Regions from separate parts of the Sphingomonas sp. Marseille-Q8236 genome, predicted to be linked through region 3. Evidence: riboswitches for the same ligand, from Rfam matches in the RefSeq annotation. Region 3 holds a riboswitch; each other region holds the start of a gene.
The links. Region 3 has a riboswitch for cobalamin ahead of ACWPWT_RS03395 (TonB-dependent receptor). Riboswitches for the same ligand answer to the same signal wherever they lie in the genome.
Positions count from the first base shown of each region.

Region 1 (10,443 bases), 400 kb from region 3:
TCCGACCGCCCCGCCGCCGCGATGGCACGGCGCAGCTTGGGCAGATGGCGGCCGATCTTCATCACGACCAGTGCATCGGTCTCCGCGATGCGGCGGGTCAGTTCCGGCTCGGGCAGGGTCGCCATCGCGACGGTCAGCACATCGTCGCCCCAGGTGATCGGCGCGCCGCTGGCGGTCCAGGCGCCCGACATGCCGGTGATGCCGGGCACCACCGCGACGGGGGCGTGGGGAAGCAACCGACTGTGCAGGTGCATGAACGAGCCGTAGAAGAAGGGATCGCCCTCGCACAGCACCACCACATCCTCGCCGCGCTGCACCAGCGACAGGATATGCGCGGTGCAGGTCGCGTAGAAGGCGGACAGGCATTCATTGTAGCGCGGGTCGGTAAAGGCGATCTCGGTCGTAACCGGATAGTCCATCGGATATTCGACCACATCGTCCCGCAACATGCCCTCGACGATGGTGCGCGCATGGCCGCGCCGCCCGGCCTTGCGGAAATAGGCGACGTGCCGGGCCCCGCGCACCAGCCGGTCGGCGCGGACGCTCATCAGGTCCGCCGCGCCGGGGCCGAGGCCGACGCCGTGGATCGTGCCCGTCGTCATTCGGCGCGGCTCGCAAGCGCGTTGATCGCCGCGACGGTGATCGCGCTGCCGCCCGGACGGCCCTTCACGATGGCGCAAGGGACGGGCATCGCCTCCCACAGCGCGTCCTTCGACTCCATCGCGCCGACAAAGCCGACCGGACAGCCGATGATCGCCGCCGGACGCGGACAGTCGGCGTCTTCCAACATGGTCAGCAGGTGAAAGAGCGCGGTCGGCGCGTTGCCGATCGCCACCAGCGCGCCCGCCAGATGCGGCCGCCACAGCTCCAGCGCGGCGGCGGAGCGGGTCGTGCCCATCTCCTTGGCCAGGGCAGGCACCGACGGATCGCGCAAGGTGCAGATCACCGGATTGTCGGCGGGCAGCCGCGCGCGCGTGACCCCCTCGCTGACCATATGCGCGTCGCACAGGATCGCCGCGCCCGCCGCCAGCGCCTGCCGCCCCGCCGTCGCGAAGCCGCGCGAGAAGTGGATCGACGGCGCCAATTCGACCAGCCCGGCGGCATGGATCATGCGGACCGCGACCGGCTCTTCCTCCGCATCGAAGCGATCCAGCTCCGCCTCGGCGCGGATGATGGCGAAGGACTGGCGATAGATCGCCGCGCCATCGGTTTCGTAACTATAGGGCATCAAGAGGCTCCGAGAAGCGCGACCGCCCGCTCGGGCGACAATCCGGTGTGAAGCGGTGCCGCCCCGGCGCGGGCGTTGCGGGCCAGATCGAAAGCCCCCTCGCGCCCGGTCAGCACCCAGTCCGCCGCCCGTGCCCGCGCGCAGCCCTTCGCGCAACCCGAGACGTGCAGACGCCCCTCGATCGACGGCGCGAGGCGCGCGGCCAGATCGCGGGTCTCGACGCTCGCCTGCGGACAGGCGGGCGCGCCGACACAGGCGTCAACGTGGAGGATCGGCGCATCGTCCAGCACCATGCCGGTGGCCGGCCGGGGAGCGACGCCCTCCGCGATCAGCAGCCGCCACGGGGTCAGCCGAACGGCACAGCCCTGGCTGCGGACAAAGGTGGCCAGCGCCGATGCCCCGATCCGGCCGAACGGCAATCCATAGACCGCACCGATCGGATGGGCGCCGGGCCGCATCGGCGGGCCGCCCTCGCCCGGCACCGCATCGCCACTCGCCCAGTTGGGCAGATCGGCCGCGTGGCGCGCCATCCGTCCGGCGGCGGCGCCTTCGCTCTCGACGAACCAGTGCGCCAGCCGGATCAACGCATCGGCAGCGGTCCGGCGCGTAATGCGTATGCCCGCCGCCCGGCCATCGGCGCGCAGCAGCAAGCCCCCATCCACCCCCCGCTCGATCCGGAAATCGGCGGGCGCTTCCATCAGCATCGGGGTCGGCCCCGCATCGATCGCAAAACCGATCTTGCTCGGCAGATCGGGCAAGTCGGTCAGCCGCGCGCGCAACTCGGTCGCGATGCCATGCGAATCGTCGTCCTCGCGCCAGTCGGGATTGATCAGGATCGCGCCCCGCGCCTCGCGCACCGGATCGGGATCGACCAGCCTCAGTGCGCGGAGCGCCTCGACCATCCGAGGCCAGCTCCGCTCGGTCGCGCCACGCAGTTGCAGGTTCGCTCGCGCCGTCAGGTCGATCTGGCCATTGCCATGGGCGTTCGCGGCCTCGCAAAGCCCCTCGACCTGATGCGCCGCCAGCCGGGCCAGCGGCGGGCGGACCCGGACCAGCAGGCCGTCGCCTGCCATCATCGGCCGCCACGCATCGGGGCACCAGCCCTTGACCACGAACCCGCTCATGCCGCGCCGTCCAGCATCGCCAGCACCGAGTTGCGCCGCGTCCGCCACAGCCCCGCCGCATGAAGCGCCGCAAACCGCGCCTCCATCGCCGCCAGCGCCTGCGGGTTCGCCTGCGCCATGAAGTCGCGCACCTCGTCGCGGGCCAGCGTCGCATCCCAATAGAGGTCGATCAGCGACGCGGGCACCACGTCCGCCAGATGCGCGAAGCTGCCTAGATGGTCGAGCGTCGCCGCGATCTCCGCCGCGCCGCGAAAACCATGCGCCATCATCCCCGCCACCCAGCGCGGATGGGCGGCGCGGGCATGGACGGTGCGGGCGATCTCCTCGTCCAGCGTCCGCGCCCTGGGGCTGGCCGGATCGCGCGTGTCGAGATGATAGAGCGACGCCGCCCCCTCTCCCAGCGCCGCCCGCGCCGCCGCGAAACCCGCCTGATGCGCCGCATAATCCGCCGCCAGCAGCAGGTCGCTCTCGGGGAGGTCGTGGAGGTGGACAAAGGCCTGCGCCCCCGCCACCCGTGCCGCGATCCCCTCGGCATCGCGCCGGTCGCCATCGTCCAGCGCCGTCGCCGAGGCCGCGAGCCAGCTTTGCCCCGCTGCGATCCGCGCGGCCTCGTCATAACTCGCTTCGGGGTCGAGCCCGATGCCATAGCGCCCCGGTGCGGGGCCATAGACGCGCGGGGTCGCCTGCCCGACAAAGGGGTTCCATTCCGGTTCCTCGTCGCGCTGCCCCAGCGCGCGCACCGCCTGCCCGAAAAGGGCAACCAGATGCGGGAAGGCATCGCGGAACAACCCCGACACGCGCAGCGTCACATCGACGCGCGGCCGATCGAAGCGCATCAACGGCATCACCTCGAACCCCGTCACCCGCTCCGAGCGATGGTCCCATAGCGGCTCGACCCCGATCAGGTGGAGCGCCATGGCGAATTCCTCGCCCGCGGTGCGCATCGTTGCCGATCCCCAGAGATCGACGATCAGGGTGCGCAGGTGATCGCCCTCCTCCTGCATGTGCCGCCGGATCAGTTCCTCGGCGAGCTTGACCCCTTGCGTCTGCGCGGCGCGGCTCGGCACCGCGCGGGGATCGATGGCGTAGAGGTTGCGCCCGGTCGGCAGCACATCGGCACGGCCCCGGTAGGGCGAACCCGATGGCCCCGCCGGAACGCGTTTTCCGTCCAGCCCCGCCAGCAGCCCGGCCCGCTCGGCCGCGCCCTGTTCGCCACGCCCGAAGACATGGAGCCCCTCGCCGAATTGGCTGTCCTTCACGTCGCAGACAAAGGCATCGATCCGGGCGAGCGGATCCTCCGCTCCCGCCAGCCCCAGCGTCTCGCCCAGCCCGACGCTGTCCGCCTCTTCGGCGATCAGGCCGCGCAGCCGGTCGCGGCGCGCGGGGTCGAGGCCATCGGCATTGGCGTACTCGTCCAGCAGCGCCTCCAGCCGTCCGAGCCCCGCGCCCGTCTCCGCCTGGACCAGCGCCGGCGGGACATGGCCGACCGTCACCGCACCCAGCCGCCGCTTGGCCTGCGCCGCCTCGCCCGGATCGTTGACGATGAAGGGATAGAGGACGGGCCAGTCGCGCGTCAGCGCCTCGGGCCAGCAGGCGTCGGACAGCGCAACCGCCTTGCCGGGCAACCACTCCAGCGTGCCATGCGCGCCGACATGGACCAGCGCGTCGATCGCTTGCGCACGCAGCCAGAGGTAGAAGGCGACGTACGAATGACGCGGACAGCGCGACAGGTCGTGATAATCCTCGCCCCGCGCGCTCGGTCGGCCGCGTTCGGGCTGGAGCGCGACGATCGCCTTGCCCAGCGCCAGCGCGGGGAAGTGGAAGGCATCGCCCTCGACCAGCGGGTCCTGCTCGACCGCGCCCCAGTTTTCGATCAGATCGGCGCGCAACGCTTCGGGTAATGTGGAAAGTGCGTCGTGATACGCCGCCACCGGCCATGCGATCCGGTTGGCGAGCAACGCGGCGGGTAAATCCGACGGGGCTTCCACATCATAACCGGCCGCGCGCAGATCGCCGAGGATCGCTTGCGCCGAGGCGAAACCGTCCAGTCCGACCGCATGCGCCGCCTGCCAATCCTTGCCCGGATAGGTGGACAGCAGGATGGCGAGCCGCCGCTTCGCCGCCGGGGTCGCGGCGAGCGTCGTCCAGCCCGTCACCCGGTCGGCGACCGCTTCGATGCGGCTCGATTCGGCACGGTGAAGGCGCAACGCCACGTCGAAATCGGGGTCGCGCTCGCCCGGTTGCTTGAAGCTGACGACCCCCGCGAACAACCGTCCGTCGATTTCGGGCAGGACGACATGCATGGCGAGGTCGGCGGGTGACAGGCCCCGCGTCGAACCCGCCCAGCCCTCGCGGTCGCTGGTCGCGAGCGCGACCTGAAACACCGGCACGCCCGCGCCATCCAATGGCGTGGCGTCGTCCTCGCCCTTGGCCGAGAAGGCGGTCGCGTTGACGATCGCCGCCGGAGCCAGCGCCTCCACCCAGCGCGCAACCCAAGGCCCCGCCCCCTCGGCTTTCAGCGAAGGGACGAACAGCGCGACGGGATCGAAACCGCGTGTCGCCAAGGCGGCGTGAAGGGAGGCGATCGGCTCCAGATCGGCGGCGACCAGATAAGCGCGGTAGAAGATGATCAGAACGCGGGGGCGGCAGATCGTCAACAGGGACGCGGCCGGACAGGTGACGCCTTCCGGCGACCAGCCACCGACCGGCGCCACCGCGAAGCCGCCTCCGCGGACCATCAGGGTCGAGGACAATTCGGCCAGCGCCAGGGCGGCGGCCTGCGCCCCGCCCGCATCGCACAGCGCGGTCAGCCTTCGCACCATCGCGTCGTCCACCGTCGAGGCTGCCGCCAGCCGTCGATCCTCGCGCCCGTCCGCCGCCAGCACCGCCAGCGCGATGCCGCGCTCGCGCGCCAGCCGCTCGACTTCGCGCAGGCCATATTCCCAATAGGCCGCCCCGCCGATCAACCGGATCAGGATCGCCTTCGCATGCGCCAGCGTCTGTTCGACATAGGTGTCGACCGACAGCGGATGGACCAGCGCCGCCAGATTGGCGAGCCGCAGCGACCAGGGGAATCCCCCCGCCCGCCAGCCCGCCGCAAAGGCGCTCAGGTCGCTGTCGGAAAAGGACAGCACCACCACATCACCGGGGCGTTGCCCCAGATCCTGCGGAACCGCCTGTTCCTCCAGCCCATGGCTCTCGCGAAAGACGAGATGCACGCGCGTTAGCCCTTCAGCACACCCTCGATCGCGGCGCGGTCGATCCGATCATGCTCGGCGATGACGACCAGACGGGTGCCGCGCGGCTCGCCCGCACCCCAGGGACGGTCGTAGCTGGTGCGCACCCGGCGACCGACCGCCTGGACCAGCAGCCGCATCGGCTTGCCCGCGACCGCCGCATAACCCTTTACCCGCAGGATATCCTGCTGCTCGGCGAGCGTCACGATGCGCGCGGCGATTGCCTCGGGGCTCTCCACCTCGCCCAGCATCACCGAGATGCTGTCGAAATCGTCATGCTCGTGATCGTCCGCACCGTCATGATGCGAGGGGCGCGCGGCGATGTCGTCCTCGGCGGCGGCTTCTAGGCCCAGCACGATCTCGGCGGAGACGATGCCGTCGACCGCCTCGACCATGGGCAGCGGGCGCGGGGCCTCGGCGGCGATGATCGCGCGTGCCTTGGCGATGCCCTCCGGCCCGGCCAGATCGGCCTTGGTCAGAAGGACGAGGTCGGCGCACGCCAGCTGATCCTCGAACACCTCGGACAGCGGGGTTTCATGGTCCAGGCTGGGGTCGGCGGCGCGCTGCGCCTCCACCGCGTCGAGATCGGGGGCGAAGCGGCCCGCCGCAACGGCCTCCGCATCGGCCAGTGCCACCACGCCGTCGACGGTGATGCGCGAGCGGATGGCGGGCCAGTCGAACGCCTTCAGCAGCGGCTTGGGCAGCGCGAGCCCTGAGGTCTCGATCAGGATGTGATCGGGGCGCGGCTCCATCGCCAGCAGCTTTTCGACCGTCGGGATGAAGTCGTCCGCGACGGTGCAGCAGATGCAGCCATTGGCCAGCTCGACGATATTCTCCGCCGGGCAATCGGGGATGGCGCAGGATTGCAGGATGTCGCCATCGACGCCCAGCGTGCCGAATTCGTTGACGACCACCGCCAGGCGGCGACCGCCCGCATGGCGGATCAGGTGGCTGATGAGCGTGGTTTTCCCGGCGCCCAGAAAGCCGGTGACGATGGTGACGGGGACCTTGCTAAGGTCACGCATGCTATTTCTCCGACGCGCCGGACGAGCGAGCGCGGACACGGGACCGATCGCCGGCGCGGTGACGGACGGGCGCAGTCTAATGCGTCCGCCCCGCGTGTCGGCGACCGATGCGGCCCCGGCCGCATGGCTTCGTCGCTCCCCGACGGAGAACCGTGCCCCGACCACCCCCTGGGTCCAGGCAAGAGCGACCATGACGCCGGCAGGTCTCCTGGCTCGCGGGTCAAAGCGAGGGGATGCGCCTTCCCGGATCACTCCAGTGGCCGTGCCTCCGATGGGGCACCAGCATCGCTCGCTCACCGCTTACAGTTGCAGGGACAGCCGGGGATTTGCACCCCATTCCCGTTTCAAAGCCCCAAGGGGCACCGGCGCGATCTTCGGGGCCTTTCGGCCCCGATGAGCGGCATTTATCCCGCCGCGCCGGGCTTTGCAATTCGCGCCTCCATCGCGGCGAACCCGCGCCAGCGATAGAGGAGGAAGCTGGCACCCCAGCAGAGGACGAACAGCCCGACGATGGCGAAGCCCAGCACATTGAAATGCTCCGACAGCGCCCCGGCATAGCGGAACGGCCCCGCCGTCCAGCCGAACCGCTCGGCGAGCAGCGCGGTCGCCTGGATGCCGCCGATCACCAGCGCGACCAGCGCCGAGACCAGGGTGATCGTCATATTATAGTAGAGCTTGCGAAGCGGATGGACGAACGCCCATTCATACGCGCCCAGCATCACCAGCCCGTCGGCCGTGTCGATCAGCGCCATGCCCACCGCGAATAATATGGGGAAGACCAGGATCGTACCGAGCGATATGCCGTCGGCGGCGTGCGCGCCCGAAAGGCCCAAAATCGCGACTTCGGTCGCGGTGTCGAAACCCAGTCCGAACAGGAAGCCGAGCGGCGCCATGTGCCAGCTCCGCCGGATCAGCCGGAAGAGCGGACGAAAGAGGCGCGACAGCGGCCCCTGCCCCGAAAACATCATGGCGGCGTCCGCCTCCGCCATCGGCTCGCCGCGCGCGACCCGGCGGAACCGGGTCCACACGTCGCGCAGGATGATCAGGTTCATGATCGCGATCGCGAACAGGAAGCTGGCCGAGACGATCGTGGCGATGGTCCCGCCGCTCTGCCCAAAGGCCTCGAAATCGGCGAGCGTCGTGGCGGCGAGCGCGACCGTCGTCGCCGCGATCAGCACGATGGCGGAATGGCCGATCGCGAACCACAGGCCGACCGCAATGGGTCGCTGCCCGTCCTGCATCAGCTTGCGAGTGACATTGTCGATGGCGGCGATGTGATCGGCATCGACCGCGTGACGGAGCCCCAGGCTATAGGCGAGCAAAGCGGTGCCGAGCATCAGGCTGTTGCCCGCGAACACGCTCAGCGCCCAGCCCCAGACGGCGATATTGACGAAAACCAGCGCGGCCATCAGCAGCGCGACCCGCTTCTTCAGCGGCAACCGGGCGCGCGGCGCTCCGGCATGATGGTAGGACATGGGTGATACCCCCGGCGTCATTGCGACAAGGGCCGAACTCCGCTGGCGCGGTCACCATCCCACCCCACGGACGCACGCCGGGCAAGATGGCCGATTCGTCTCGGCCGATGGGCGTCGCTCGCATGATACAATATATCCCAGCCATGACCATCCCCTGGATCGCAGCAAGAGCGACTCGCACCGGCAGGTCTCCTGGCTTGCGGGTCGAAGCAAACGCGACACGGCCTTCCCGGATGGCTCCAGTGGCTGTCCCCTATTGCAGGGACCGGCATCGCTCGCTCACCGCTTACAGTTGCAGGGACAGCTAGGGATTTTCACCCCATTCCCGTTTCAAGCCCCTAGGGGCACCGGCGCGATTGACCGGCGGCGGGCTGAAAGCCCTTGCCGGTCGGCATGGGGATAGTCTGCGGCGGATGGAGGCGCAAACCGCTTTATCGGGCCGGACGCTCGGCTTAATCCGGATCACATGGTGGATGTGAGAAGATGGCGCCGCTGGGCACCCGCGGCGGCGAGCCTGGTCGCGGCCTGCTCGGGCGGCAATTACCGGCCGGTCAGCGATTATCCGGTGCGGATCGGCAAACCCTATTCGGTACGCGGCGTCACCTATGTCCCCGCCGAGGACGCGACCTATGACATGCTCGGCTATGCCAGTTGGTATGGCAGCGAATCGGGCAAGCGCACCGCGAATGGCGAGCGCTTCCGCCCCGGCTGGGCGACCGCGGCGCACACCACCCTGCCGCTGCCCAGCTATGTTGAGGTGACGGCGCTGGGCACGGGACGGCGGATCATCGTGCGCGTCAATGATCGCGGGCCGTTCGCCGGATCGTCGCGGATCATCGACCTGTCGCGCGGCGCCGCCGAACAGCTCGGCCTGCGCGCGGTGGGCAAGGCGGCGGTACGGGTGCGGCGGGTGGAGCCGGACGAGAAGGACCGCGAACGCCTGCGCCACGGCAAGGCGGCGCGGCCGTTGCCGCCGGTATCGGATGCGGTGCGAGCGAATCTGCTGTCGCAGATCGCGGCGGCGGGCATGACGGTGCGGTAGATGTCGTCATCCCGGCGAAGGCTGGGATCTATGCGTCCGACAGGACAAGGGGCGCCAACGGCCCCTGGCCTTAGCCGGGGCGGCGATCGGCATATGGCCCATAACGAAAGAGCAGGTTCTCACCCGCTCCGCCGTCATCTGCCAATTTTGGAAGAAGATTGGTCGGGGCGACAGGATTCGAACCTGCGACCCCCACACCCCCAGTGTGATGCGCTACCAGGCTGCGCTACGCCCCGACCGAGCGGCGGCCTCTAGGCGGGTTTTCCGTGGGATGCAAGCCTTGATGTTGCAATGGCCGCCACCCCACATCGGGCTCTCCATTGCGCCTGTCCGCCTGCGATGGTAGCGGGCAGGCTATCCGACATGGGGGCTGGTCGATCGTTCGCGGTCGGCGGGTGCCCGTGCCCATTCAGCATAGACGGGTCCGAATGTTCATTCCCTTCACCGCCCCAGTCGCCGTGATGGCTGCCGCAACCGGCACCGCCGCATCGAGCGGAGCCGCCTCGTTCCTCAGCCTCGCGCCGCTGCTCCTCGTCTTCGTCGTCTTCTATTTCCTGATGATCCGTCCGCAACAGCGCCGCATGAAGACGCTGCAGGCCGCGGTCGAGGGGGTCAAGAAGAACGATCAGGTCACCACGGCGGGCGGCATCGTCGGCAAGGTGACCCGCGTCGAGGACGCGCTGGTCGAGGTCGAGATCGCCCCGAACGTTCGCGTCCGCGTGGTCAAGGCGACGCTGACCGACGTGGTCGATCCTACCGCCAAGCCCGCGAACGACTGAGCCTTCGATGCTGGATTTCCCCCGCTGGAAGGTCGCTTCCATCGTCGCGTTGCTGGCGGCCCTGTGCCTGCTGGCGATCCCGAGCTTCCTGCCGGAGAGCGTCACCAACACATGGGGGAGCATTCCGCACCCGCGTGTGAACAAGGGCCTCGATCTGGCGGGCGGCAGCTATCTGCTGCTGGAGGCGGACACCGCCGACCTCGCCAATACGCGGCTGGAGACGATGCGCGACCAGGTCGCGGCCGAAATGCGGCGCGGCAATCCGCGTATCGACATCGGTGACATCTCGGTCCGGGGCGGCCAGCTCAGCTTCATGCTGCGCGATCCGACCCAGGTCGATGCGGCGCGTGAGCGGCTGCTGTCGATCACCGGCGGCGGGGCGGGCATGACCGGCCAGCGCGAATGGGACATCCAGGTCGTCGATACGTCGCGCTTCGTCCTGAAGCCGACCCAGGCGGGTCTCACCCAGGCGATCGACACCGCGATGAAGACCGCGACCGAGGTCGTACGTCGCCGTATCGACGCGCTGGGCAC
Region 1 is NZ_CBCOPO010000001.1:336,187-346,629, forward strand. It holds gene cobI (precorrin-2 C(20)-methyltransferase) at 1-602, opposite strand, end outside; gene ACWPWT_RS01585 (precorrin-8X methylmutase) at 599-1,228, opposite strand; gene ACWPWT_RS01590 (cobalamin biosynthesis protein CobG) at 1,228-2,352, opposite strand; gene cobN (cobaltochelatase subunit CobN) at 2,349-5,570, opposite strand; gene cobW (cobalamin biosynthesis protein CobW) at 5,576-6,613, opposite strand; cobalamin riboswitch at 6,795-6,995, opposite strand; gene ACWPWT_RS01605 (HoxN/HupN/NixA family nickel/cobalt transporter) at 7,018-8,088, opposite strand; cobalamin riboswitch at 8,254-8,455, opposite strand; gene ACWPWT_RS01610 (septal ring lytic transglycosylase RlpA family protein) at 8,564-9,130, shown strand; tRNA gene ACWPWT_RS01615 (tRNA-Pro) at 9,290-9,366, opposite strand; gene yajC (preprotein translocase subunit YajC) at 9,559-9,909, shown strand; gene secD (protein translocase subunit SecD) at 9,917-10,443, shown strand, end outside.
Region 1: another riboswitch for cobalamin. It lies ahead of ACWPWT_RS01605 (HoxN/HupN/NixA family nickel/cobalt transporter); the one in region 3 lies ahead of ACWPWT_RS03395 (TonB-dependent receptor).

Region 2 (10,443 bases), 420 kb from region 3:
CCCGGCATCCTTCAGGCCCAGGGGCTGAGCCGCCCGGTCTTTGTCGGCAGCGGCTATCCCTTTCCGCGCAACGAACCCCTTATCGAGCATCGGCTGAACGAGGTCGCCTCCTATCGCCGCGACTTCACCGTTCCGGCGCATTTCGCCGGACGCCGCCTGCTCCTCAACATCGGCGCGGCGGGGGCAGCCTATTATCTCTGGGTCAATGGCGAGAAAATTGGCTATTCCGAAGACTCGAAGCTCCCCACCGAATTCGACATCAGCCGGGCCGCGAAGCCGGGCAAGAACACCATCGCGATCGAGCTCTATCGCCATTCGGACGGCAGCTACCTCGAGGATCAGGATTTCTGGCGGGTCAACGGGATCGAGCGCTCGATCACCCTCTATGCCGCGCCGCAGACGCATATCCGCGATCAGGCGATCGAGGCCGGGCTGAGCCATGACTATCGCGACGGGACGCTGTCGGCCGCGATCGACCTGGCGGGCGCGGGGCAGGCGACCTCGGTGCGCGCCACGCTGCTCGACGGCAAGCGGGTCGTGCTGACCCGGACCGCGACACCGACCGGCACGACCGCGACGATCGCCGCCGAGGTTCCGGGCGTGAAGACGTGGAGCGCCGAAGACCCCAACCTCTACACGTTGCTGGTCGAACTGCTCGACGCGAAGGGCAAGCTGATTGAGGCGACCAGCCGCCGCATCGGCTTCCGCGCCGTCGAGGTCGCGGGCGGCGAGGTGCGGGTCAACGGCAAGCGGATCATGATCCGCGGCGTCAATCGCCACGAGCATGACCCGCACACCTTCCGCGTCGTATCCGAAGAGACGATGCGCAAGGATATCGAGCTGATGAAGGCCGCCAATATCAACGCGGTCCGCACCTCGCACTATCCCAATGATCCGCGCTGGTACGACCTGGCCGACGAATATGGCCTCTACGTGATGGACGAGGCCAATATCGAGAGCCATGGCTACTTGAGCCTCACCCAGGAAAAGGGCGATCCGACGCTGAACCTGGGCCACAAGCCCGAATGGGCGGCGGCGCATCTCGACCGGGTGCGGCGCATGGTCGAGCGCGATCGCAACCACCCCTCGATCATCTTCTGGTCGCTGGGCAATGAAAGCGGCGTCGGCCCCAATTTCGAGGCGGCGGCGCAATGGATCCGCCAGCACGACAAGACCCGGCTGATCAACTTCCTGGGTTACAGCATGAGCGGCTGGCGGCATCCGACCAATGCCTATGTCGACATCTTCGCGCCCATGTACGACGATGTCGAGAAGCTGGCCGACTATGCCCAGCGCCCCGAATTCACCCAGCCGCTGATCCTGTGCGAATATGCCCATGCGATGGGCAACAGCCTGGGTGACTTCCAGGGCTATTGGGACGTTTTCCGCAAATATCCCAAGCTTCAGGGCGGCTTCGTCTGGGACTGGGTCGACCAGACGATGATCCTGAAGGACAAGGACGGCCGCCCCTATTGGGGGCAGGGCCTGGACTATGATTCCGATCCCACGGATGCCGGGCTGCACGGCGACGACAGCCCGGTCGGCGACGGGGTGATCCAGTCGGACCGGACCCCCGACCCCGAATATTACGAGATGGCGCATGTCCAGTCGCCGATCAGCTTCACCCACAAGGACGGCGGGTGGCAGGTGGTCAACCGCCACGACCATATCGACCTGTCGCGCTTTACGCTGGACTGGACGGTGCTGGAGAATGGCGTCGAGACGGCCCGCGGCAGCATCACCACCCCGTCCGTGGCGGCGGGGGTCAGCGCGCCCCTGTCCTTCACCCTGCCCGCGCCCAGGGACGCCTCGGCCGAGCGTTCGCTGATCCTGCGCGCCCGGACCAAAGCGGGGGCGATCCCGCCGCTGCCCGCGGGCCATGTCGTCGGCTGGGACCAGTTCGCGCTGACCGGCCCGGTCTTCGCCGCCATACCCGCCGGGTCGGTCCCGCCGCAGGAAAGCGCCGATGCGATAACGCTGGCGGCGGGCGATGCCGTGCTGGAGATCGACCGGACGACCGGGCTCGTCCGCCGTTATGCGCGGGGCGGCAAGACGCTGCTGACCGGCGGCACCCCCGATTTCACCCGCGCGCCGACCGACAATGACGTGGGCGCGGGCGTGCCCAAGAGCCATGCGATGTGGCAATATTTCTCCGACCATCGCCGCCTCGACGCGATCCGGCGCGAGGGCGATGCCATCGTCGTGGATCACGACATGGGCGTCGGATCGGTCAAGATGCAGACCCGCTGGACCATGGCGCCGGACGGCAATGCGACGGCGACCGTCCGCTTCACGCCGCTGCGCGCGACGCTGCCCGATCCCTTGCGCGTCGGCCTCGCCTTCGCGACGCCGGGGCAGCAATTCACCCAGGTCAGCTGGTTCGGGCGCGGCCCGTGGGAAAGCTATGCCGACCGCAAGACCGGTGCGATGATCGCCCGCTGGAGCGGGGCGCTGGCCGACCAGTATCACGACTATGCCCGGCCGCAGGAGAGCGGCAACAAGACCGATGTGCGCTGGCTGCAGCTCACCGGCACTGGGGTCGGGCTCCGCGTGACGGGGGCGCAGCCGCTTTCGGTCAATGCCCTACCCTTCCCCTATGCCGACCTGGCGATGAAGCCGCCGTCCCAGGCGCACAGCTCGGACATCCGCCCGCATGGCGACGGCACGCTGCTGATCGACGCCGCGCAGGCGGGGGTGGGCGGCGATACCGGCTGGAACCTCGATGGCCGTGCGCACATGCCGTACCGCATTCCGCTCCAGCCCCTGACCTACAGCTTCACCATCGGAGCGGCCCGTTGAAGACCCTGCTGACCCTTTCGCTGTTGCTCGCCGCCGGTCCGGTCGCCGCGCAGGGCGTGCCCGACCGTATCGCCAAGTCGCTGGCTCTTCGCGAGCAATGGCAATGGCTGACCCGCGACATCCCCTCCCCCGCCGAGTGGGACGCGGACGGACGGCATTTCCATTATCGCAAGACGGTGGCGGACGGTTTCGCCTTCGTCGATGTGGACGCGACCAGCCACGCCAAGGCCCCCGCCTTCGACGCTGCTGCGCTCGCCCCCGCATTGGCCAAGGTCATGGGCAAGCCGATCGCGCCGCTCCGCCTGCCCTTCGATCATTTCTCCTATACGCCCGACCGTTCGGCGATCACCTTCAGCATCGGCTATGAGGACGGCGTCATCTATCGCTGCGTCCTCGCCCGGCCCGCCTGCACCGTCGTCCCGCCGGAAAACCCCGGCCGCCCGCGCGGCTTCGGCGTGGTGCGCGACCTGCGCGTGCCCGCCGACAACCATCCCCGCCTCTCTCCCGATGGCAGGCTGGAGGCGTTGGTCCTCGACGACAATCTGGTCGTGCGCGAGGCCGGGGGCGGCAAGGAATTGTGGCGGTCCCAAGACGGCAGCCCCGCCAATTTCTACGATCCCGAGACGATCGCCTGGAGCCCGGACGGCCGGCATATCGCGCTCCAGCGCGTCCGTCCCGGCTATCCCCGCATGGTCACCCGTGTCCTCGCCGCCCCGCCGGGCAAGGTCCAGCCCGAGGTCGTGCAGCAACTCTATCCCAAGCCCGGCGATGCGGTGGATCAAGAGGCACCCGTCCTGTTCCGCGTCGCCGACGGCAAGCGGACCGAGATCGACCCGTCGCTGTTCGCGAACGCCTATACCCTGTCGGCCCCGGCCTGGCGGGCCGATGGCAAGAGCTTCGCCTTCGACGATCTGAAGCGCGGCTTCGGCGAGGCGAAGATCATCGCGGTCGATGCCGATACCGGCAAGGCCCATGCCGCCGTGACCGAAACCGCGAAGACCTTCGTCTTTCGCGACCGCATCTGGTCGCACGACGTAAAGGATAGGGGCCGCGAGATCCTCTGGGCGTCGGAGCGGGACGGCTGGCGGCATCTCTATATGATCGACGGCACGACCGGCCGGGTCATCCGTCAGATCACCAAGGGCCAATGGATCGTCCGCGACATCGCCAAGGTCGATGACGACAAACGCCAGATCTGGTTCTCGGCCAGCGGCTTCGTGCCCGGCGAAGACCCTTATTACAAGCAATCGTTCCGGGTCGATTTCGACGGCCGCAACCTGACCCGGCTGACCCAGGAGAATGCGACGCACGAGGTCCGCTTCTCCCCCGACATGACGACCTATGTGGACGTCTATTCCCGCACCGACCTGCCGGAGACGATGGAACTGCACGACGCGCGCGACGGCCGCCTGATCCAGACGCTGGAAAAGGGCGACATCACCGCGCTGACCGCCGCCGGGTTCCGCCCGCCGGAGCGCTTCACCGCCAAGGGCCGCGACGGCAGCACCGATATCTACGGCCTAGTCGTCCGCCCGCGCGATTACGACCCCGCCAAACATTATCCGGTGATCGAGAACATCTATGCCGGGCCGCATGACAGCTTTGTGCCCAAGGCATTCTGGCCGTTCGGCGGCTTCTCGGGCGGCGACAAGGTCATGGGGATGCAGCAGCTCGCCGATCTGGGCTTCATCGTCGTGATGATCGACGGCATGGGCACCGCCAACCGCTCCAAGGCCTTTCACGATGTCGCATGGAAGAACCTCGCCGATAGCGGTTTTCCCGACCGGATCGCCTGGATGAAGGCGCTGGCGGCCAGGGACCCCGCCGTCGATATTTCCCGTGTCGGCATCTATGGCGGCTCGGCGGGCGGGCAGAGCACGCTGAACGCACTGCTGTTCCACCCAGATTTCTACAAGGCCGGGGTCGCCTATGCCGGGTGTTTCGACAACCGGATGGACAAGATCGACTGGAACGAACAATGGCTCGGCTATCCGGTCGACCAGAGCTATCTCGACGCCTCGAGCGTGGTCCATGCGCAGCAGTTGCAGGGCAAGCTGATGCTGGTCGTCGGCGAACAGGACTCCAATGTCGATCCCGCCAGCACGACCCAGGTAGTCGATGCGCTGATCAAGGCGGACAAGGATTTCGACCTGCTGGTCATCCCCGGCGGCGAGCATACCGCCGGGCGCAGCACCGGCCCGGTGGCCTATGCGATGCGGCGGCAATATGCCTTTTTCCTGAAGGCGTTGCGCGGCGAGGAATAGCACCCTTCCCTCAGCCACAATAGCACCACCCCGGCGAAGGCCGGGATCCAGTTTCGGCATTCCATCAGGCGCCCCACGAACGTCACGGCAATTGGGCCCCGGCCTCCGCCGGGGCGGGCGGCGGGGGTTGGGAAGGGAATAGCGGTGTTGCCTCTCGCCCTCCCCGCGCCTATCGCTCGCCCTGCGACAGGTTCCCCTTCGGGGGATGAAAAGGGAATGGGGTGTAAGGCCCCGGCTGTCCCTGCAACTGTAAGCGGCGAGCCATCCGCCATCACGCCATTGGGGTTCGCCCCCGAGAAGGCGGCGGACCGGCACCGACCCGCGAGCCAGGAGACCTGCCCGTCGCGGTCGTCTTTCGACCGGTCAGGGTGTGCCGGACGGACGGGGCTATCCCCTCGCGCGACGACAGCGCCTTTGTGGAGACATGCCCGATGATCGAGCCTTACCCGTGCTGAAACCCGCCGCGAACGGCCCCGCCGTGGTCGCCTGCAACACCTGTCGCCTGTCCGAGGACGCACGCGAAAATGAAGACGGCAAGCGCGGCGGCGCCCTGCTGGTCGAGGCGCTGCGCGCGGTCAAAGCCTCGGACCCCGCTTATGCGGACGTGGCGGTGGAGGAGATGCCCTGTCTCTTCGCCTGCCAGTCCTTCTGCACCGTCCACCTCCGCTGCCCCGGCAAGGTCGGCTATGTCATGGGCAAGTTCGCCCCCGATGAGGACGCCGCGCGCGCCATCCTGGACTATGCGCGGGCTTATGCCGACAGCGATTGGGGGCAGGTGCCGTACAAACAATGGCCGCAAGGCGTGAAGGGCCATTTCCTCACCCGCACGCCGCCCGAAGGATTCGTCGTCGAATGACCGCCTTCCCCACGATCGCCGCGTTCGAGGCCGCGCTGGCCGATCTGTCCCGTCCCGATACCGCCGCGCGCGAGGCCGCCATGCGGCGACAGGGCCAGTTGACAAAGCCCCCCGGCTCGCTGGGCCGCCTGGAGGACATCGCCATCTTCCTCGCCGGGTGGCAGGGCGTCGAGCGCCCCCGGATCGAGCGTGGCCGCGCGGTGATCTTCGCGGGAAATCACGGCGTCGTCGCACGCGGGGTCAGCGCCTTTCCGGCTGAGGTGACGGGGCAGATGGTCGCCAATTTCGCCGCCGGGGGTGCGGCGATCAATGCGCTGGCCGCCGCGGCCGGGCTGGAATTGTCGGTGGTCCCGCTCGACCTGGACCGCCCGACCGCCGACTTCACCACCGCACCCGCGATGAGCGAGGCGGAATGCCTCGCCGCCCTGTCTGCCGGCGCCGAAGCGCTGGGCGATGCCGACCTGCTGGTGCTGGGGGAGATGGGCATCGGCAATACCACCCCCGCCGCCGCTCTGGCAGCCGCCAGTTTCGGGGGGGCGGCGGCCCTTTGGGTGGGCCCCGGCACCGGCGTCGATGGGGAGGGCCTGTCGCGCAAGACAGCGGCCGTGACCGATGGGTTGACGCTGCACCGCGCGCATCTGACCAGCGCGTTCGAAATCCTCCGCCGTCTGGGCGGGCGGGAGATTGCGGCGATGGCGGGTGCGGTGCTGGCGGCACGAGCCCGGCGCGTGCCTGTGGTGATTGACGGGTTCATCGGCACCGCGGCGATCGCGCCGCTCGCCATGGCCGATCCGGCCATCGCCGACCACTGCCTAGCCGGACATTGCTCGGCCGAGCCGGGCCACGCCCTGCTGCTGTCGCGGCTGGGTCTGGAGCCGATTCTGTCGCTGAACATGCGGCTGGGCGAAGGCAGCGGTGCGGCGGTGGCAGTGCAGGTCATCCGTGCGGCGATCGCGGCGCATGACGGCATGGCGACCTTTGCCGAGGCCGGGGTCGCCACCGCGTGACCCCCTTCCGCCTCCATCTGCTCCGGCATGGCGAGCCCGAGCTGACGGGGCGGATGCTGGGGCGCACCGACTGCCCGGTGACGGAACGCGGCATTGCGGCCTGTCTGGCACGGGCTGCCCAAGTGCCGGTGGCACGGCGCATCAGTTCGGACCTGTCGCGCGCGCGCGCCTGTGCGGAGGCAATGGGCCCGACCGAGATCGATCCGCGTTGGCGGGAGCTGGATTTCGGGAAATGGGACGGGCTGGCCCCGGACGCGATCGATGGGGACGCGCTCGGGCGGTTCTGGGAAGACCCCGATGCAGCCCCCCCGCCGGGCGGCGAGCGCTGGTCCGATCTGGTCGCGCGGGTGCGCGCCGCCCTGATGGCGCTGTCCCCCGAACCCACGCTGATCGTGACCCATGGCGGGGCGATGCGCGCGGCGCTGCATTTGCTGTGCGGGTTCGACGCAAGGACCGTCTGGTCCTTCGCCCTGCCCTATGCCAGCCTGGTGACGCTGGAGGTGTGGGACGGAGACCCCCGCACCGCGCAGGTGACGGGGTTGGCCACAGCATGAAGACGCTGATCGTCGCGCTCGGCTTCCTGACCCGGCTGCCCATGCCGCGTGTCGAGGCGGACGAGGCGGATTTCGCCCGCGCCATCCGGCTTTATCCGCTGGCGGGACTGATGATCGGCGTGATCGTGGCGGGCGCGGGCTGGCTGGGCGCGCGGGTCGATCCCTGGATCGGGGCGCTGGCCGCGCTGGGGGCTTGGGTCTGGGCGACCGGGGCGCTGCATCTGGATGGGCTGGCCGATCTCGCCGACGGGCTGGGCGCGGCGCATGGCGATCGCACGCGGCTGCTGTCGGTGATGGCCGATCCGCATATCGGCAGCTTCGGCACCATCGCGCTGGTGATGCAACTGCTCGCCAAGCTGGTACTGCTGAATGGCGTGCGACCGGGGGACTGGGCGATGATCGCGCTGGTTCCGGCGGTGGCGCGGATCGGGCCATTGGTCTGGGCGCGCCTCCTGCCACCGTTGCGGCCGGGTGGCCTGGGCGCGATGGTGGCACGGGCGGTGCGCCCGGTCGATCTGGGACTGTGGGCCATCGTCGCGATAGCGCTCGTGCCGCTCTATCCGCCGTTCATCTTGGGGCCGATCGCGATCATCGTGCTGACCGCCTGGTTCCGGCGTCGGGTCGGTGGCGTGACCGGCGATGTCCATGGCGCAGGGATCGAACTGACCGAGACCGGCCTGCTGGTCGCCGCGCTGCTCTACGCCGCTCCCTGAGCGATCCGCAGCAGCGCGTCGCAATCGACATGCGCTTCCAGCACGGCGGCGATCGCATCCAACGCAGCGTCCACATCGGCGCGGTGATCCGGGCCCTGCCCCGCCCCGCCGATCCGCGACAGCCATGCCGCCCGCTGCCCCGCCTCCCCCAACAGGCCGTGGATATAGCTTCCCGCGACGAGGCCATCGGCGCTCATCGCGCCCTCGGGCCGCCCGTCGGCGAGGTGCCCCACGGGACGCGCGGCATCCGGGCCCCTGGTCCGGCCGAGGTGGATTTCGTAACCGGAAAAGGATACGCCCAAGGCTTCGCCCGTCACCGGCCGTACCGTCTTTTCGCCGGTCAACACGGTCTTGACATCGAGCAGCCCCAGCCCTTCGACGCTGCCCGCCGGTCCCTCGATTCCATCCGGATCGGCGACCGATCGGCCCAGCATCTGGTATCCGCCGCATAGCCCCAGCACCGGCCGCCCGCGCCGATGATGCGCGGCGATGTCGATATGCCAGCCCTGCTCGCGGATGAAGGCAAGGTCGGCGATGGTCGCCTTGGACCCCGCCAGCACGATCATCGCGGCATCGGGAAGGGGCTGGCCGGGGCGGACCATCACCAGATCGACCATCGGCTCCAGGCGGAGGGGATCGAGATCGTCGAAATTGGCGATACGCGGGGTGATCGGACAGGCGATCACCACCCGCCCCCGGCCCCCGCCTTCGCCCGTTCCAGGATCACCGCATCCTCGCTGGGCAGACGTGCCGCGTCGGCCAGCCAGGGTATCAGCCCCAGCGAAGACCAGCCGGTATGCCCGGCGATCAGGGCCATGCCATCGGCGAACAGCGCCGGGTCGCCGCGAAACTTGTTGACCAGAAAGCCCCGGATCATCGCGGCATCGGCCGGGTCGATCACCGCCTTGGTTCCGACCAGCGACGCGATTACCCCGCCCCGGTCGATGTCTCCGGCCAGCACCACCGGGACGTTGGCCGCGCGCGCAAAGCCCATATTGGCAATGTCGCCGCTGCGCAGATTGACCTCGGCAGGCGACCCCGCACCCTCGACGATGACGAGGTCGCACTGCGCCTCCAATCGCCGGTAGCATTCCACCACTTCGGGCAGCAGCCCGATCCGCCCTTCGCGCCATTTCGACGCGGGCAGCATCCCCCGCACCTGCCCGCGCACGATCAGTTGCGAGGTGCGGTCGCCCTGCGGCTTGAGCAGCACCGGATTCATGTCGACATGCGGCTCGACCCGCGCCGCGAAGGCCTGGGTCGCCTGCGCCCGCCCAATCTCACCGCCATCGGGGGTCGCGGCGGCATTGTTGCTCATATTCTGCGGCTTGAAAGGGCGGACGCGAAGGCCGCGATTGGCGAAGGCCCGGCACAGCCCCGCCACCAGCACCGATTTGCCCACGTCCGAGCCGGTGCCCTGAATCATCACGCCAGCCACGCAACACCCCCCGCGATCAGCCAAAGGAGCAGGCAGGCGCGCGCATAGATTTGCAGCGCGGTGACGATGTCGTTCGGCGCCGCCATACGCCCTTCGCGCCCGATCCACGGCTTGATCTGGGTCACGCCGTCATAGGCGACCGGCCCCGCCAGCGCGACGCCCAGCGCCCCTGCCATCGCCGCCTCGGGCCAGCCCGCATTGGGCGAGGCATGGGCGCGCGCATCGCGCTTCATCACGCCCCAGCCGCCTGCGCCCGCCACGCAGACCAGCAACCCGGCGATCCGCGCCGGTATCCAGTTCGCGCCGTCATCGATCCGCGCCGCCGCCCAGCCGAACGCGCGCCAGCGCGGCTCCTTATGCCCGATCATGCTGTCGGCGGTGTTGATCGCCTTGTACATCCACACCCCCGGCAGTCCGAGCAGCAGCAACCAGAACAGCGGCGCGACGATGCCGTCGCAAAAGCTCTCCGCCAGCGTCTCGATCGCGGCGCGCGAGACGCCCGCCTGATTCAGCCGCTGCGTATCGCGCCCCACCACCCGCGCGACCAGGGCGCGGGCGGCGGACAGGTCGCCGCGCATCAGCGCTTCGGCCACCGGGCGAACATGAAGATAGAGGCTGCGCTGCGCCAAGGCGGGCCAGGCGAGGACGGCACTGGCGATCCAGCCCCAGCGTCCGAACAACAGATGCGATTCCCGGTCGAGCCACCATGCCGCCGCGCCGGTCAGCGCGATTAGAAGCAGGATGGTCAGGACGCCCAGACCCCGCCGCACGCCCTCGGGCCACTCCGGCCGGTTGCCGAGCCGCTCCGCGAC
Region 2 is NZ_CBCOPO010000001.1:316,669-327,111, forward strand. It holds gene ACWPWT_RS01485 (glycoside hydrolase family 2 TIM barrel-domain containing protein) at 1-2,799, shown strand, start outside; gene ACWPWT_RS01490 (DPP IV N-terminal domain-containing protein) at 2,796-5,063, shown strand; cobalamin riboswitch at 5,235-5,420, shown strand; gene ACWPWT_RS01495 (DUF1636 domain-containing protein) at 5,488-5,919, shown strand; gene cobT (nicotinate-nucleotide--dimethylbenzimidazole phosphoribosyltransferase) at 5,916-6,926, shown strand; gene ACWPWT_RS01505 (histidine phosphatase family protein) at 6,923-7,480, shown strand; gene cobS (adenosylcobinamide-GDP ribazoletransferase) at 7,477-8,193, shown strand; partial or broken gene ACWPWT_RS01515 (cobyric acid synthase) at 8,178-9,631, opposite strand; gene cbiB (adenosylcobinamide-phosphate synthase CbiB) at 9,619-10,443, opposite strand, start outside.
Region 2: another riboswitch for cobalamin. It lies ahead of ACWPWT_RS01495 (DUF1636 domain-containing protein); the one in region 3 lies ahead of ACWPWT_RS03395 (TonB-dependent receptor).

Region 3 (10,443 bases):
AACCGATACTAATTGTCCTATTCGCGCTTGAGAGCTCCACACCCCCACCATCAGCCCTGGGCTAGATGGCAGGGTGCGGTCATTACCAAGCCAGGTGCATCGATTTTATACCCAATCCCCCGAAGCGAGGTCTCCTCCCCTCGGGGCCCCCATCAAGTACCACTTGATGGGGATTGTTATTCGCGGACTCTATTGCCTGGTGGCCATAGCGTCGGTGTCCCACCCGATCCCATCCCGAACTCGGCCGTGAAACCCGACTGCGCCAATGGTACTACTGCTCAAGCAGTGGAAGAGTAGGGCGTCGCCAGGCATTACAGCCCGCGAATACAAAAACCCATTCACTCGTCCTTGCCCCTATACCCAGTGTCGCGGGGTGGAGCAGCCCGGTAGCTCGTCAGGCTCATAACCTGAAGGCCGCAGGTTCAAATCCTGCCCCCGCAACCAACGCCTTTGAACTCGATACGCCGCCCCCACGGGCGGCGTCCGCGTTTAGGGCTTAGGCGCTGGCGACACGTCACGGCCTCCGTCAGGCAAAATAGCAACAACCCGGCTTCAATACGGATCATCTGGGAGCGGGGCGCGGCTGGGAAGCCGGAAACGCGCCTTCTATCCCGCTTGGGATTCTGCGCCCGCAATGCGGTGCACGATCGCGGCAATTGCCTGACGGTCCAGGGGCTGGGGATCGATCGAGTTGTGGATGCCGATCCCTTCCACCAGTGCGTCAAGCGCGCGGCTGGTGAGGGGATCGAAGAAACGCTCGAGCGCGGCGCGGCTGTTGTTCATCCATCCCTGCATCACGCTGGATACCGACGGATGGCGGGCGGCAAAGGCGTAGAGTTCGTAGCTGAGCAAAAGCGTGCGGGGTTCCGCCCAGACCGAACCGGCGATGATGTCGATAATGGCGTCACGGGCGCCAGCCACGTCTTCCGCCTGTGCCAGCCGGGCGCGAAAGGCGTTCGAGCTCTCCTCCGCCAATTGGGTGAACGCCGCCATCAACAACTCTTCGAGCGTGGCGAAATAATAGGTGACCGAACCCAGCGGCACACCCGCAACCGCCGCGATCCGGCGGTGGGTGGTGCCCGACACGCCCTGCTCGGCCAGCACGTCCAGCGTCGCGGTGACGATACGCTGTCGCCGGTCGGGGTCGTTCTGTCTCGATCGTCCTCCCGCCACGCAAAAACTCCATTGCATATGATGTGTACATTTGTACACATGCCCCCGACCGGAGGCAGGGATCTAGACCTGCTCTATCGCAAAAGAAGGTGAGGGCCATGCAGGAAGCGCATATTTCGCGCCGTGTGATCTTGGGCAGCGCGGTTGTGATGGGCATGCCGTCAGTTGCCGGGGCCGTACAGGCGACCGGAACGACGGTCAGCGCCTTGGGACGTTCGGACGGACGGTGGTTGAACGCTTCCCGGTCATGGCACGTCGAGCCGAATGGCGCGCTGACCCTGGTAACCGATCACAGCACCGATTTCTGGCGCGAGACCCATTATGGTTTCACCCGCGACAGCGGCCATTTCCTGGGCTTTCCGACCGGCGACGCCTTTACGGCGCAACTGCGGATTCGCGGGCGATATGAAAAGCTGTACGATCAGGCCGGGATCATGGTCCGGGTCGATGAGCGCCGCTGGGTCAAGGCGGGGATCGAATTGTCCGATGGCCGCGCAATGCTGAGCAGCGTGTTGACCGATGGTCGTTCGGACTGGGCGACCGGCCCCTATGCGGGCGATGCCAGCGATTTCTGGATGCGCGCGACGGTCGCCAAGGGCGTGTTGCGGTTGCAGGTTTCGGCGGATGGCAAGAATTGGCCTCTGGTTCGGCTGGCCCCCTTTCCGGTCGCCGCCGCCTATCAGGTCGGGCCGATGGCGTGCACCCCGGAGCGCGAGGGACTGGAGGTACGCTTTTCCGATCTGCGGATCTCGGCGCCGCTGGGCAAAGATCTGCACGATCTGAGTTGAGCGGGATGAGCCACAAGCGAAACATGCTGGCGGGCGAACTCTATCGCGCCGACGATCCCGAACTGATCGCGGATGCGGCGCGCGCATCGTCTTGGATGAGCCGGTATAATGGTTCGATCATGGCGAGCCCGGACGAGCGTCATGGCTTGCTGGTCGAGGGGCTGGGGCAAGTGGGGGCGGCCGTAGTGGTGCGGCCGCCATTCCATTGCGACTATGGTTATAACATCCATCTGGCGGAGCGGGTTTTCCTGAATTTCGGATGTGTCATCCTCGACGTGACGCGCGTCGAGATCGGCGAGGGGACGCAGATCGGCCCCGGCGTCCAGATCCTGACCGCCGATCATCCCCGCGATCCGGCTTTGCGTGCCGAGGGCTGGGAATATGGCCGCCCGATCCGCATCGGCGCCAATGTCTGGATCGGCGGAGGGGCGTTGATCCTGCCCGGTGTCACGATCGGTGACGATGCCATTATCGGCGCGGGCAGTGTCGTGACCCGCGACGTGGCGCCAGGGACGACCGTGATGGGCAATCCGGCAAGGCCCGCGCGAACATGAGCCATCCGGCCGCCCTGCATGCCGCTCCGCCGGCCGAAAGCACGCCCCGGGCCAAGCCGCATTTCGAGGTGCTGGACGGTCTGCGCGGCACCGCCGCCTTGTTGGTCGTCGCATTCCATATCCAGGGCATCACCGTCCTGTTCGAGGCGAACAGGTTGCTGCTGCCCCATGCCTATCTGGCGGTGGACTTCTTCTTCGCGCTGTCGGGCTTCGTCATCGGCTATGCCTATGACGATCGATGGGGGCGTATGACGGTGCGGGACTTCGTCGCGCGGCGGTTGATCCGGCTGCATCCGCTGGTCGTGCTGGGGGTCGTGCTGGGGCTGGTCAGCTATATGTTCGACCCCTTTTCCGGCGATCGCCAGCGGGCGCCGGGGATGCTGGTCGCGCTTGCCTTTCTGGCGGGACTGTTCGCCTTGCCGTCATGGCCGCTGCCCAATCGCCTGGGGGACAGCCATCCGCTCAATGCGCCCGCCTGGACGCTGTTGCAGGAATATATCGCCAACCTGGCCTATGCCCTGATCCTGCGGCGGCTGGCGTTGCGCTGGCTGGCCGGACTGACCATGCTCGCGGCGCTGGTGTCCGCGACGACGGCGCTGACGCTCGGCTCCTACGACACCGGCTGGGGGCTGGACAATTTCTGGGGGGCGCCGGTCCGGCTGGCCTATCCGTTTCTGGCGGGGCTGTTGCTCTATCGGTTGAGCGACCGCCTGCCGCGCGTCCGGCTGGGCTTTGGCGGATTGAGCCTGATCCTGCTGGCGGTCTTCGCCGCGCCGGTCCTGCCGGAGTCCGGGGGCATCAAGTGGAACGGCGTCTATCAGGCGGCCTGCGTCCTGATCCTGTTCCCCGCGATCCTGATGCTGGGGCGGCATTCGGGCGGAGGCGGGGTGACGCAGTCACTATGTCGGGCGGCCGGGCGGCTGTCCTATCCCCTTTACATCACCCATTATCCGTTCGTGTATGTCTATATGAACTGGGTGGTGAGCGATCGGGGGAGCAGCGGCATGACGGCGATCGTCGCGGTCTCGCTCTATCTCTTCACGATCGCCTTCGCCATGATCGCCCATCGGTTCTGGGATCGGCCGATCCGCCGCTATCTGAACCGGGGGCGGGGTGGGGCCGCCCCCGCCACCCCGTAACTCTCCCTCAATAGGTATAGCGCAGCGTCGCGTATATCGTGCGCGGGCTGCCATAATAATTGCCGCGTGCGGTCGAGTTGATACGGGCGTAATAGGTCTTGTCGAACACATTGTTGACGTTGACCGACAGGCCCAGCCGCTCGCTGACATCATAGCCGGCGCGCAAGTCCACCACGGCATAGGCGCCTTGCCGCACGATGGTGGAGGGGACGAACGTCCCTTGCGCATTGCGGGTCGCCGCCGCGCCGCCGAAGGTGGAGCTGAACCAGGTCACCCCACCGCCCAGGCTCGCCCCCTGCAACGCCCCGCCCTGCGGCTTATAGTTGGTGAACAGCTTGACCATATGCTTCGGGATGATCGGGGTCAGCGTCAGCCCTTCGACCACCGGGTTGATGTCCGACAGATATTTGGTCCGGGTCAGGCTGTAGCCGCCATTGATCCGCCAGCCCGGCACGATCTCGCCAGAGGCTTCGGCCTCGATCCCGCGTGCGCGAACCTTGCCAAGCTGATAGACGATCAGGACATTGTCGGGATCGTTGATCGTCCGGTTCCGCTGCGTGATCTGATAGGCGGCCGCCGACAGCAACAGCCGCTTGTCCATCAGCGCCAGCTTGGTCCCCGCCTCATATTGGTCGCCTACCAGCGGTTCGATCGGGCGTCCGTCGGGGCGCTGGCGCCCGCCCGAATTGACCGGGCTGAAGCTGTCCGCATAGCTGGCATAGACGTTCCAGTCCCCGGTCACATCCCACACTGCGCCCGCATAGGGGGTGAAGCGGCCGTTAAAGCCATAGCGGGTCGGCGCGGGGATGCTGCCCGATGCGAGCAGCAGGGTGCGGATCGTGGTATCCCACCATGTCACGCGCCCGCCGCCGGTCAGCGTCAGCCCCGCGACCGGGCTCAGCCGCATCTGGCCGTAAATGCCATATTGCTCCACATCGGTCCCGCTGGCGCCGTAAACCTGAGTCACCAGGCGGTTGGTGCCCGGCACGCGATAGGGAGCCGAAGGGCCATAGGGATTGAGCGGCGGCTCGGGCGGCGAGACGGGATTGAAGACGTCGATCGTCGCGAAGTTCGACAGGCGGCTATAATAGGACGTGCCCGAACTGGCCTGATAATCCCAACCCAGGATCAGCGTCTGGTCGCGCCCGAACAGCGGAAAGCTGCCGATCGCGTTGAAATCGAAGGCACGGGTGCTTTGCTTGCTATCGCCGCGATAGGCGATCTGGTTGGTGACGCCGCGATTGGCGGCGGTCACCGGCTGGCTGCCGATATAGCTGTAGATGTCGATGCGATCGACATCGGTGTAGAGCCCGGTCGCGCGCAGCGTCCAGCGGTCGCTGACCCGGTGCGCCAGTTCGGCGAACCCGCTCCACGTCTTGGATTCGAAACGATTCCAGTCGGCGCCCAGATAGGTGGAGCGATCGACCGACAGCAGCCGTCCGTCGCTGCCGTCGCTGCCGCCCACATAGCCGGGCAGGCCCGACTGGATCGCGGGGCGGAAGCGGTCGTAATGGCCGCCGACGGTCAGGGTGGTCCGCTCGCCGATCTTGAGCGACCCCGTCGCATAGGCGGCAACGCGGTTGCGGTGCGCGGTGTCGAAGAACTGATCCTGATCCTGGCCCATCACCCCGAAGCGGAAGCCCAACCGATCGCTGGCGGGGAGCGAGGCGTCCAACTCCAGCCGGACATTGTCGAAGCTGCCCAGTCCCGCCACCGCCTGCACCCGCGCTGTGTCGAGCGGGCGCTTGCGCACCAGGTTGATGCTGCCCGCCGGATTGCCCGCCCCGCTGAACAGCCCGGCGGGGCCGCGCAGCACTTCGACTCGGTCATAGAAGAACAGGTCCGGCACCACGGCGGGGAAAGCCAGCGCGAAGGTGGGTACGCCATCGATCAGGTAATTGTTGATCGCGAACCCGCGCGAGAAATAGGACGGGTCCTCGCTGCCCACGCCGTTGACGGTGATCCCGTTGGTCGCGGTCAGCGCGTCCTCCAGCGTGAAGAGATTCTGCGCCTCGATCTGGTCGCGCTCGATCACCGTGACGGTGTTGGGAATGTCCTTGAGCGGGGTGACGGTCTTGCCCACCTCTCGGCCATAGCTTTTGCCCAGCACCACGATGTCGTTGCCGGTCTGGTCGAGGTCGTCACGCTCGGCCGACGGCACGGTGCGATCCGCCATGACCGGCGGTCCCACTTCGGCAAGCGCCGGTGCCGCCACCCCCGACAAAGCCAGCGCAAGCGTCTTCAATGCCGAACCAGTCAGCATGTCGTTCCCCATCTTCTATTGATATGCAGTCGCAATAGAGGGGGTGGGCATCGGGGTAAAGCGAAATCATGACAAAAACATCATGATCCTGAACGGCCTGGTTCTAGCGACCCCTGCGCCTTCTCTTCCCGGTCGGAGACATGCCCTCGGGCGGCTCGGTGGATTCGACCAGTTCGACCACGTCAAAAGCATAGCCGACCCAGCCGCGCTGGCGCATCGCCTCGGCCATGGCGGCGTCGTTGGCCTGCGCGTCCTTCCGCGACTTGGCATGGCCCCAGAAGACTTCGGTGCGTCCGCCACCCAGATCGGCGACGATCCGCCAATAATGGGTGAAGGGGGCGGAGGTGGGGCCGATCGTTTTCACATAGCCATCGGGCATCGTCGCGGTCAGATAGCGGGTCTTGCGTGCCATGACGCCGCCATAGCGCGGTTCGCCCGCTCGCTCATCCCGCTTGACGACGTGATGGCGTCGCGCCTACCGATGCGACGCCGGAATGTTCCGGCAATGATCGCGCCGGTTCCCCCGACAAGGGGGATTAAAAGGGAACGCGGTGAGGGCGGCGACGCCCGAATCCGAGGCTGTCCCTGCAACTGTAAGCGGTGAGCGGAGGCGCAACGGACCGGTGAAGACCGGGCCAGCCACTGGGGCAACCTGGGAAGGCGCGCCATTCGCGATGACCCGTGAGCCAGGAGACCTGCCGGCGTCAGGTCGCTCATGCCTGGTCCAGGGGATGGCCGAGGCTAAGGTCCTTTCCGACGAGCGACGCCAATGGTGGCGGAGGCGCAATGGTTTGCCATGGCGAGTGCGGAATAGCGTCCGGTACGCATGGCATCCGGCCGTTCGGAAACGCAACGGAAGGCCTCGGCTTGTTCGCGACAGGACGCTATGGACTATAGAATGATATATCGTAACGGATTCGCATGGGCGCAATGGAGCCTGTGGAGTGGTGCCGCGCTTCTGCTCGGGGCCGGGGAAGCCAGCGCGCAACGGGCAGAGAGGCCGGGGGCCGAGGGGCAGGGGGCGGATGCCACCGTCTTGGTCGTCGGCACGCGCGAGAAACAGGCGTTGGACACACCCAATGCCACGGCCAGCCGGCTGGGCCTGACCCCGCTGGAAACGCCCGCGAGCATCGTGTCGCTGGACGGCGAGACGATCCGCGCGCGGGGCGACCTGTCGATCGTCGAGGCGGAGGCGCGCGCACCGGGCATCGCCAGCGTCGCCAATCCCGGCAATGGCGGCACCGCGCTGTCGGCCCGGGGCTTTTCGGGCCAGGGATCGGTGCTGCAACTGATCGATGGGGTGCGGCTGTTCCCGGCGGCGGGGACGATCACCTTTCCGACCGATCCCTGGATGGTCGAGCGGATCGATATACTCAGCGGCCCCGCGTCGGTCCTGTACGGGCAGGGCGCGCTGGGCGGCGCGGTCAATGTCGTGATGCGGGGGCCGACCGCCCGAACCCATGGCCAGGCCGAGATCGGATATGGCGCGCAGGACAGTTTTCGCGCAAGCGCCGGGATTGGCGGGCCGCTGGGCGATAGCTTGGGCTACCGCGTCGATGCCAGCTATCGCCGATCGGACGGCTATGTCGATCGGGGGCATTCGGACGGCGTCGCGCTGTCGGGGACGTTGAAATGGACGCCATCGCCGGTCTTCGCGGTGACGGTGCGCGGCGATCATGGCGACCAGCGGCCGATCGGCTATTTCGGCACGCCGCTGATCGACGGGAAACTCGATCTGCGGATACGCGACCGCAACTATAATGTCGGTGACAGTCGGATGCGGTTTCGCGATGACCGTGCCTCGGTCCGGATCGACTGGACGCCGAGTGCGAATGTCAGCCTGTCCAACATCGCCTATTATCTGACCAGCGATCGATTCTGGCGCAACCTGGAGGAATATTGCTGGGTCTCCGCAAACGGCCGGTGCGCGGACGGTTCGACGGGCATGCCGGGCACGATCCGGCGGAGCAGCAATTACGGCATTCGCCACGACCAGACCCAATGGGGCGATCAGGCGAGTGTGACGTGGCGCGCCGGGCTGGCCCCCGGCATCGCCAATGCGCTGGTGATCGGCGGGGAGGCCAATCTGGTCCGCTTCACCCATGAGAATGACTTCGGGTCGGACGGGCAGGTCGACGCGGTCGATCCCTTTGCCTTCGATCCGGGCCGTTTCCTGGATACGCAGGGGATCGCGCCCCGTTACCGGACCCGCACGGCGGCGCTGGCAATATTTGCCGAGGATCGGGTGACGCTGGGCCGCCACTGGTCGGTGGTCGGCGGCTTCCGCTACGAGGAAAATCAGGTGAGGCGCTGGGCAATCGCCTATCCGGGGGGCGTGCGGACCGACAGCTTCGCCTTCGAAAAGACCTTCCGCAACGCCACCTGGCGGGCGGGCGTCGTCTATCAGCCCATGCCGACCCTGTCGCTCTACGGCCAATATGCCACGGGCGTCGATCCGCTGGGCACGCTGACCACCGTGTCGACGGGGCAGGTGGCGTTCAGCAATGCGCGCGGCAACCAGATCGAGGCCGGAGCCAAATGGCTGTTCCTGAACGGGCGCGGCACCGCGGCGCTGGCGGCCTATCGCATCGTGAAGACCGGACTGCTGGCGCAGCGCACTCTGTCGAGCCCGGTCGAACAGGTCGGGCAGCGATCCGCGCAAGGCGTGGAGGCGGCGGTGACGCTCGACCTGCCGCAGGGGTTCGGGATCGATGCCAATGGCACGCTGCTGGACGCGCGGTTCGACGATTTCCGTTCGGGCGGGACCGACTATGGCGGGCGGACGCCGCCCAATGTGCCCGAGGCGCTTGCCAATCTCTGGCTGCGCTGGGACGCCACGACGCGGGTCCAGGCCCGCGGTGGCCTGCGCTATGTCGGGCGGCGCTTCTCGGACAATGGCAATGCCTTTCGCATTCCCGGCTATGCGACGGTGGATGCCACCCTGTCCTATGCGCTGACTCCGCAAATGGCGGTCGATGTCCGAGTCTACAACCTGTTCGACAAGGCCTATGCGATCACCGCCTATGGCGACCAGCAATGGATATTGGGGCGTCCGCGCTCGCTGGACATCGGCCTTCGTGCCGCGTTCTGATCGATCCTGGGGAAGGGCGGCCGTGCGGCTGGCCTTCCTCACCCATCGCTGGGCGGGGATCGTCGCCTGCCTGTTCTTCGCGATGTGGTTCGCAAGCGGGCTGGTGATGATCTACGTGCCCTATCCCGCGCTGCCCCCGGCGGATGCCTGGGCGGGGGCGGAGCCGATCGACTGGAGCCGGGTCGTCCATCCGCCCGCCGGGACCGAAGCCCGGCGGATCACGCTGGAGATGCGCGACGGCGCGCCGGTCTGGCGGATCGAGGACGGGGAGGGCGACACCCGCATCCTGTCGGCGGCGACGGGCATCGCCCCCGGTGCGGTCGATGCCCCGCTGGCCGCCCGCGTGGCGGCTCGCTTCGGACGGGCATCGGTCGAGCATGTCGAGCGGGTTACCCGCGACCAATGGACCGTCGCGGGTGGATTCGACCGGCATCGGCCCTTGTGGAAGGCGACGTTGGCCGATGTCGCCGGGACCCAGATCTATATCTCCGACCTGACCGGCCAGCCGGTGCAGCGAACGACCCGGGGGCAGCGCTTCTGGAACTGGCTGGGATCGGTACCGCACTGGATCTACCCGACGGTGCTGCGCCGGGACAATCAGGCATGGCGGCAGGTCGTCATGTGGCTGTCCGGCCCGTGCATCGCAGTGGCGCTGACCGGAATGTGGATCGGCATCTTGCGGATGCGGATCGGGCGGCGGCGTTATCGCGGCGGGCGGGTGACGCCCTATCATGGCTGGATGGTCTGGCATCATGTCAGCGGCCTGCTGGGGGGCGTGATGCTGACGACCTGGATCGTCAGCGGATGGTTGTCGGTCGATCCGTGGCATGGCTTTGCCGGAGGCGTCGCACCCGAGGCAGCGATGCGCGCCTATGCGGGACAGGCGGGCTCACCCCGAGCGCTGGGCCGGTTGCGGCAGATCGCCCAAGGTGCGCGAAGCGTCGAATGGAGCGGCGATGCCGGGCTCCGCCGGATCGCGATCGATCGTGCCTCCCCGCATCCACGCTGGCTGGAACAGGCAAGCCTAGCACCGGCGCGTCCTGCCGATCCGGTCGGGGCGGCGGCGCTGTTGGTCCCGGCCGGGCATGTCGTGCGGACCGAGACCCTGATCGAACCCGATTTCTACTGGACCGATGCCGCGCGTCTGCCGCTGATCCGGCTGCGCTTCGACGATGCCGCGCGGACCTGGCTCTATGTCGACCCGATGAGCGGTGCGCTGGTCCGGCGACAGGATCGGATGCGGCGGGCCTATCGCTGGATCTATTCCTTTCTCCACACCTGGGACTGGCCCTGGCTGACCGCGCGACGCCCGGTCTGGGACCTGTGGATGTGGCTATGGTCGATCGCCGGACTGGTGCTGTCGATCAGCGGCGTGGTGCTCGGCTGGCGGCGGTTGCGCCGCCCCGTCGCGCGAAGGCGTTAAAACATCATTGCC
Region 3 is NZ_CBCOPO010000001.1:736,384-746,826, reverse strand. It holds rRNA gene ACWPWT_RS03440 (23S ribosomal RNA) at 1-32, shown strand, start outside; rRNA gene rrf (5S ribosomal RNA) at 196-310, shown strand; tRNA gene ACWPWT_RS03430 (tRNA-Met) at 368-444, shown strand; gene ACWPWT_RS03425 (TetR/AcrR family transcriptional regulator) at 607-1,173, opposite strand; gene ACWPWT_RS03420 (DUF1349 domain-containing protein) at 1,272-1,961, shown strand; gene ACWPWT_RS03415 (sugar O-acetyltransferase) at 1,967-2,515, shown strand; gene ACWPWT_RS03410 (acyltransferase family protein) at 2,512-3,654, shown strand; gene ACWPWT_RS03405 (TonB-dependent siderophore receptor) at 3,662-5,917, opposite strand; gene ACWPWT_RS03400 (hypothetical protein) at 6,021-6,329, opposite strand; cobalamin riboswitch at 6,416-6,634, shown strand; gene ACWPWT_RS03395 (TonB-dependent receptor) at 6,816-9,008, shown strand; gene ACWPWT_RS03390 (PepSY domain-containing protein) at 8,941-10,431, shown strand.